DNA from 2 places in the Streptomyces sp. NPDC008086 genome. Region 1 is predicted to be linked to the other one. Evidence: riboswitches for the same ligand, from Rfam matches in the RefSeq annotation. Region 1 holds a riboswitch; the other holds the start of a gene.
What was found. A riboswitch is a leader RNA that binds a small molecule or an ion and turns the genes downstream of it on or off. The one in region 1 is predicted to bind cobalamin.

Region 1 (3,202 bases):
CTGGTCGCGGGCATCGCGGCGCTGCTCGCCACCCGCCTGACCTACACGCTCGGCAAGAAGGCCGACGGCGAGGCCAGCAAGAAGGGATACCGCGCCGGCCAGATCGCCTCCGCCGGTCTGGTCTCCCTCGCGCACGGCACCAACGACGCGCAGAAGACGATGGGCATCATCACCCTCGCCCTGGTCGCCGGCGGCACCCTCGCCCCCGACTCCGACCCGCCCATGTGGGTCATCCTCTCGGCGGGTCTGGCCATCGCGCTCGGCACCTACCTGGGCGGCTGGCGCATCATCCGCACCATGGGCAAGGGCCTGACCGACCTCCAGCCGCAGCAGGGCTTCGCCGCCCAGACCAGCGCGGCCACCGTCATCCTGGCCTCCTCCCACCTCGGCTTCTCCCTGTCCACCACGCACTCCGTCTCCGGTTCGGTGATGGGCGCGGGCCTCGGCCGCAAGGGCGGCGTGGTCCGCTGGTCGACGGCCACCCGGATGTTCGTCGCCTGGGGCCTGACCCTGCCGGCCGCCGCCCTGGTCGGCGCGCTCGCCGAGTACGTGACGGGCTTCGGCGCCTGGGGCACGGCCCTCGTCGCGGTCTTCCTGATCGGCTCCAGCGCCGCGATCTGGAAGATCTCCCGCCGCGAGGTCATCGACCACACCAACGTCAACGAGACCGAGGAGCCGCCCGGCGTGGTGACCACGGCCATGGCCGCCGTGACCCCGCCCCCGGCGGGCACGACGGCCGAGGACCTGTCGGCCACCATCCCGGCCCCGGCCTCCGAGCCGACGCCGTCGCCCTCGCAGGCCGCGGTCTGACCCCCACCCGGTTACTCCTCCCGGTACTCAAGGAAGAAGAAGCATGAAGATCGACTGGGCGGCTCTCGGCTCCGTCTTCGGCGTCAGCCTCGTGGTCACCGTGGCCCTCGTGGGCCTGTTCACCCTCGGCATCTCGGGTCTGTCCCGCCGCGAACGAGCGGTGGCCCAGGGCGACTCGGCCGCGCTCGCGGTCACGGGCGCCTACGCGTGCTTCGCGGCATGCGCGGCGGCCGTGGGATACGGGATCTACCTGATCGTGGCCTGACCCACGACAGACGCGAACACCCGAGGTGCGGGACGGATCACCGTCCCGCACCTCAGGCGTGTGTGGGCCTTCGCACACTCTCCCGTCGCAGGTCAACGGCAAGTTGACGGCCCTTCCAACCCCGTGGTGGACTTCCGGGGCCAGCTACGGCGGCAGGAGAGGAAGCCGGTGTGAATCCGGCGCGGTCCCGCCACTGTCACCGGGGTAGAAAGCCCCGGGAGCCAGGAACTCTCACCGCCGGACTCGTCGAACCAGGGCGTGGACACCCTGAGTGAGGACAGAACGCGATGCTCGCCTGCCGATCGACACGCAGTTTCAGACCGTCGTCTGACCCCACGGTCGGCTGACCCTGATGCGAGCCGATCGCGTCTTCGCGTACGGCGCCGCCGCCGGACTTCTCGGTGACCTGCTGCTCGGCGACCCTCGCCGGGGGCATCCGGTCGCCGCGTTCGGACGTGCCGCGGGCGCCGTGGAGAGAGTGTTGTGGCGCGACGACCGCGCGCGGGGTGCGGTGCACAGCGCCGTGTGCGCCGGTGGCGCCGTGGCGCTCGGTGCCGTCGCCGCCCGTGTCGTCCGTAGCTCCCCCACCGCTTCCGTCGCGCTGACCGGCGCCGCCACCTGGGCGGTCGTCGGCGGGACTTCGCTCGCCCGGGAGGCCCGCACGATCGGGCGGGCCCTGGAGGCCGGGGACGTCGAGGGCGCGCGGGCGCGGCTGCCGCATCTGTGTGGACGGGACCCGCAGGCGCTCGACGCGGACGGGATCGCGCGGGCCGTCGTGGAGTCCGTCGCCGAGAACACCTCCGACGCGGTGGTGGGGGCGCTGGTGTGGGGGGCCGTCGGCGGGGTGCCGGGGCTGCTCGGGTTCCGGGCCGTGAACACGCTCGACGCCATGGTGGGCCACAGGTCGCCCAAGTACCGCCGGTACGGCTGGGCTTCGGCCCGGCTCGACGACGTGGCCGGATGGCCGGGGGCGCGGCTGACGGCCGTACTCGCCGCCGTCGCCGGGGGCGATCCGCGCGGGGCGGTGCGTGCCTGGCGCGCCGATGCCGCCAAGCACCCGAGCCCCAACGCCGGGCCCGTCGAGGCCTCGTTCGCGGGGGCGCTCGGGGTGCGCCTCGGCGGGACGCTGTCGTACGGCGGGCGGGTCGAGCACCGGCCGGTGCTCAACGGGGCGGGGCGCGCCGTCGCCGTCCAGGACATCGAGCGGGCCGTACGGCTGTCGAAGCGCGTCGGCTGGCTGGCGCTCGGCGTCTGTGCCGCCGCGCGCCGTATCGCGAAGGGACGTACGTCATGACGGGCGGGGGACTTCTCGTCGCCGGCACCACCTCGGACGCCGGCAAGAGCGTCGTCACCGCGGGGATCTGCAGGTGGCTGGTGCGGCAGGGGGTCAAGGTCGCGCCGTTCAAGGCGCAGAACATGTCCCTCAACTCGTTCGTGACGCGCGAGGGCGCCGAGATCGGGCGGGCGCAGGCCATGCAGGCGCAGGCGTGCCGCGTGGAGCCGACCGCGCAGATGAACCCCGTGCTGCTCAAGCCCGGCGGCGAGCGGAGCAGCCAGGTCGTGCTGCTGGGCAAGCCGGTGGGCGAGATGAGCGCGCGCGGGTACCACGGCGGGCGGCAGCAGGCGCTGCTCGGGACCGTGCTCGACTGCCTCGCCGAACTGCGGGACACGTATGACGCGGTGATCTGCGAGGGCGCGGGGTCTCCGGCGGAGATCAATCTGCGGCGGACCGACATCGTCAACATGGGCGTCGCCCGCAGCGCCCGGCTGCCCGTGCTGGTCGTGGGCGACATCGACCGCGGGGGCGTCTTCGCCTCCTTCTTCGGGACGGTGGCGCTGCTCTCCCCCGAGGACCAGGCGCTGATCGCCGGGTTCCTGGTCAACAAGTTCCGGGGCGACGTCTCGCTGCTCGAACCCGGGCTCGACATGCTGCGCGGCCTCACCGGCCGGCACACGTACGGCGTCCTGCCCTTCCGGCACGGCCTCGGCATCGACGAGGAGGACGGGCTGCGGGTCTCGCTGCGCGGGACGGTCCGGGAGTCGGTCGTCGCGCCGCCCGTCGGCGAGGACGTGCTGCGGGTCGCCGTCTGCGCCGTGCCGCTGATGTCCAACTTCACCGACGTGGAC
Region 2 (3,202 bases), on a different contig from region 1:
ACGACATCCGCGCCCTCTTCGAACGGACCGCTCTCGTCGGCGAGTTGCCGCTGTTCTTCACCCCGGACGCCTACACCCGGCACCTCGTGCGAGGGACGGAGGCCCGGGCATGAGCGCGGCGATCGGACGCGTCGGCGTCGTCGGCGGCGGGCAGATGGGCGCGGGCATCGCCGAGGTGTGCGCACGGGCGGGGCTCGACACCGTGGTCTGCGAGGCGGACGCCATCGCCGCCCGCGCCGCCCGCGACCGGATCGCGGGCTCCCTGGACCGTGCCGTGCTACGGGGCAAGCTGACGCGGGAAGCCGCCGGCGACGCCCTCGCCCGGCTCGTCTTCACCAGCAGCCTGGACGACCTCGCCGACCGGCAGCTCGTCGTCGAGGCGGTCATCGAGAACGCCGACGCCAAGACCGAGATCTTCGCCGCGCTCGACAAGATCGTCGAGGATCCGGAGGCGGTGCTAGCCACCAACACCTCCTCCCTGCCGGTCATGCGGCTCGGCATGGCCACCAGCCGCGCCGACCACGTGATCGGGCTGCACTTCTTCAACCCTGTGCCCGTACTGCCCCTGGTAGAGGTCGTGACCTCGCTGCACACGTCGGCCGCGACGACGACCGCGGTGGAGGACTTCGCGACCCGGACCCTCGGCAAGACGGTGATCCGTTCCCAGGACCGGGCGGGCTTCGTCGTCAACGCGCTCCTCATCCCGTATCTCCTGTCGGCGATCCGGATGGCCGAGTCCGGCTTCGCCACCGCCACCGACATCGACGCCGGCATGGAGCTCGGCTGCGCCCATCCCATGGGCCCACTGAAGCTGGCGGACCTGATCGGCCTGGACACCGTCGCCTCCATCGCCGAGTCGCTCTACGACGAGTTCAAGGAACCCCTCTACGCCCCTCCCCCGCTCCTCCAGCGCATGGTCGAGGCGGGACTGCTGGGCCGCAAGACCGGCCGGGGCTTCCACACCTACGACCAGGGCTGAGGGCCTGGTACGACGCGGGCTGAGGGGCCCGCACCGCCGCAGGGGTGAGGGTCCCGCGCGGCGCGACTGGGAAGGGCGGGAAGCGCGAGTGCGGCGCTTCCCGCCTTCGGCGCTCCTCCTCCACCGTGCTCTGTGTCACCTTCCAGATCCTGGACCGCCCCCTTGCCCGACGGGCGACACCCCGTAGGGTGGCCGGAGCAGCTGGTTCGCCCCGCCCGCCAGGCGGGGTGTCGCAAGAGGGAACCCGGTGGGAATCCGGGACTGCCCCGCAGCGGTGAGCGGGAACGACCGCCGTCATACGCACTGGGTCCGACGTACCGGGCCTGGGAAGCGACGGCCAGTAGGTGTCCTCCTCGGTGAACGACGAGGGCGTGCCCACGAGTCCGAAGACCTGCCACCTGCCCGTGCGCGGACCGTTCCGCGCGCGGAGATCTCGGTGACCTCGAGGGCGGGTCGGCGTACATACCAGGCGGACGACCGCGCTGTGCCGCGCGAGGTCGGTTCCGTCCGGTTCGTCACCCCTTCGCGTTCTCGTCCCGTCTCCGGGATCTCAGGGAATCGTCTCGCGAAGGAGATCTCCGTGACCAGCAAGTCCGCAGCCGCGGCAGCACGGGCCACCGTGTACGGCTACCCCCGCCAGGGCCCGAACCGGGAACTGAAGAAGGCGATCGAGGGCTACTGGAAGGACCGCGTCACCGCCGACGCCCTCCACTCCACCGCCGCCGATCTGCGCGCCGCCAACTGGCGGCTGCTCGCCGACGCCGGCGTCCACGAGGTGCCGACCGGTGACTTCTCGTACTACGACCACGTCCTCGACACCACCGTCATGGTCGGCGCGATCCCCGAGCGCCACCGCGCCGCTGTCGAAGCCGACGCCCTTGACGGCTACTTCGCCATGGCCCGTGGCACCCAGGATGTCGCGCCGCTGGAAATGACCAAGTGGTTCGACACCAACTACCACTACCTCGTACCCGAGTTGGGCCCGGACACGGTGTTCACGGCCGACTCGACGAAGCAGGTCGCCGAGCTGAGGGAGGCCCTGGCGCTGGGCCTGACCGCCCGCCCGGTCCTGGTCGGCCCCGTCACCTACCTGCTCCTCGCCAAGCCCGCGCCGGGCGCTTCCGCGGACTTCGAACCGCTGACCCTGCTCGACCGCCTGCTGCCGGTGTACGCCGAGGTGCTCGCCGACCTTCGCGCGGCCGGCGCCGAGTGGGTGCAGCTGGACGAGCCCGCCTTCGTACAGGACCGCACCCCGGCCGAGCTGAACGCCCTCGAGCGCGCCTACCGCGACCTCGGGGCACTGCCCGACCGGCCGAAGCTGCTGGTCGCGTCGTACTTCGACCGGCTCGGCGAGGCGCTTCCCGTCCTGGCGAAGGCCCCCGTCGAGGGACTCGCCCTGGACTTCACCGAGGCGGCCGCGGCCAACCTCGACGCGCTCGCCGCCGTCGGCGGGCTGCCGGGCAAGCGCCTGGTCGCCGGTGTCGTCAACGGCCGCAACATCTGGATCAACGACCTGTCGAAGTCCCTCTCCACCCTCGGCACCCTGTTGGGCCTCGCCGACCGGGTCGACGTCGCCGCCTCCTGCTCCCTCCTCCACGTGCCCCTCGACACGGGCCTGGAACGGGACATCGAACCGCAGATTCTGCGCTGGCTCGCCTTCGCCCGGCAGAAGACCGCCGAGATCGTCACCCTCGCGCGCGGCCTCGCCCAGGGCACCGACACCATCAGCGCCGAACTCGCCGCCAACCGCGCCGACCTGGCCTCCCGCGCGAGCTCGCCGATCACCCGCGACCCAGCCGTACGCAACCGTGCCGAGGCCGTCACGGACGCCGACGCCCGCCGCTCCCAGCCGTACGCCGAACGCGCCACGGCGCAGCGCGCCCACCTCGGGCTGCCGCTGCTGCCGACCACGACCATCGGCTCGTTCCCGCAGACCGGCGAACTGCGCGTCGCGCGGGCGGACCTGCGCGCAGGCCGGATCGACACCGCCGGCTACGAGGAACGCATCAAGACCGAGATCCAGGAAGTCATCTCCTTCCAGGAGAAGACCGGCATCGACGTCCTGGTACACGGCGAGCCCGAACGCAACGACATGGTCCAGTACTTCGCCGAACAGCTGACGGGGTACCTGGCCACGCAGCACGGCTGGGTCCAGTCGTACGGCACCCGCTACGTCCGCCCGCCGATCCTGGCCGGGGACATTTCCCGCCCCGAGCCGATGAC

Region 2: it holds a riboswitch for cobalamin, as region 1 does, so the genes downstream of both, metE (5-methyltetrahydropteroyltriglutamate--homocysteine S-methyltransferase) here and ACFZBP_RS29665 (cobalamin biosynthesis protein) in region 1, are expected to answer to the same signal.

Annotation. Positions count from the first base shown of each region.
Region 1 covers NZ_JBIBIA010000008.1:490,994-494,195, reverse strand. The annotation lists gene ACFZBP_RS29675 (anion permease) at 1-810, shown strand, start outside; gene ACFZBP_RS29670 (hypothetical protein) at 854-1,075, shown strand; cobalamin riboswitch at 1,185-1,327, shown strand; gene ACFZBP_RS29665 (cobalamin biosynthesis protein) at 1,428-2,369, shown strand; gene ACFZBP_RS29660 (cobyric acid synthase) at 2,366-3,202, shown strand, end outside.
Region 2 covers NZ_JBIBIA010000001.1:669,687-672,888, forward strand. The annotation lists gene aceB (malate synthase A) at 1-113, shown strand, start outside; gene ACFZBP_RS02990 (3-hydroxybutyryl-CoA dehydrogenase) at 110-979, shown strand; cobalamin riboswitch at 1,214-1,372, shown strand; gene metE (5-methyltetrahydropteroyltriglutamate--homocysteine S-methyltransferase) at 1,560-3,202, shown strand, end outside.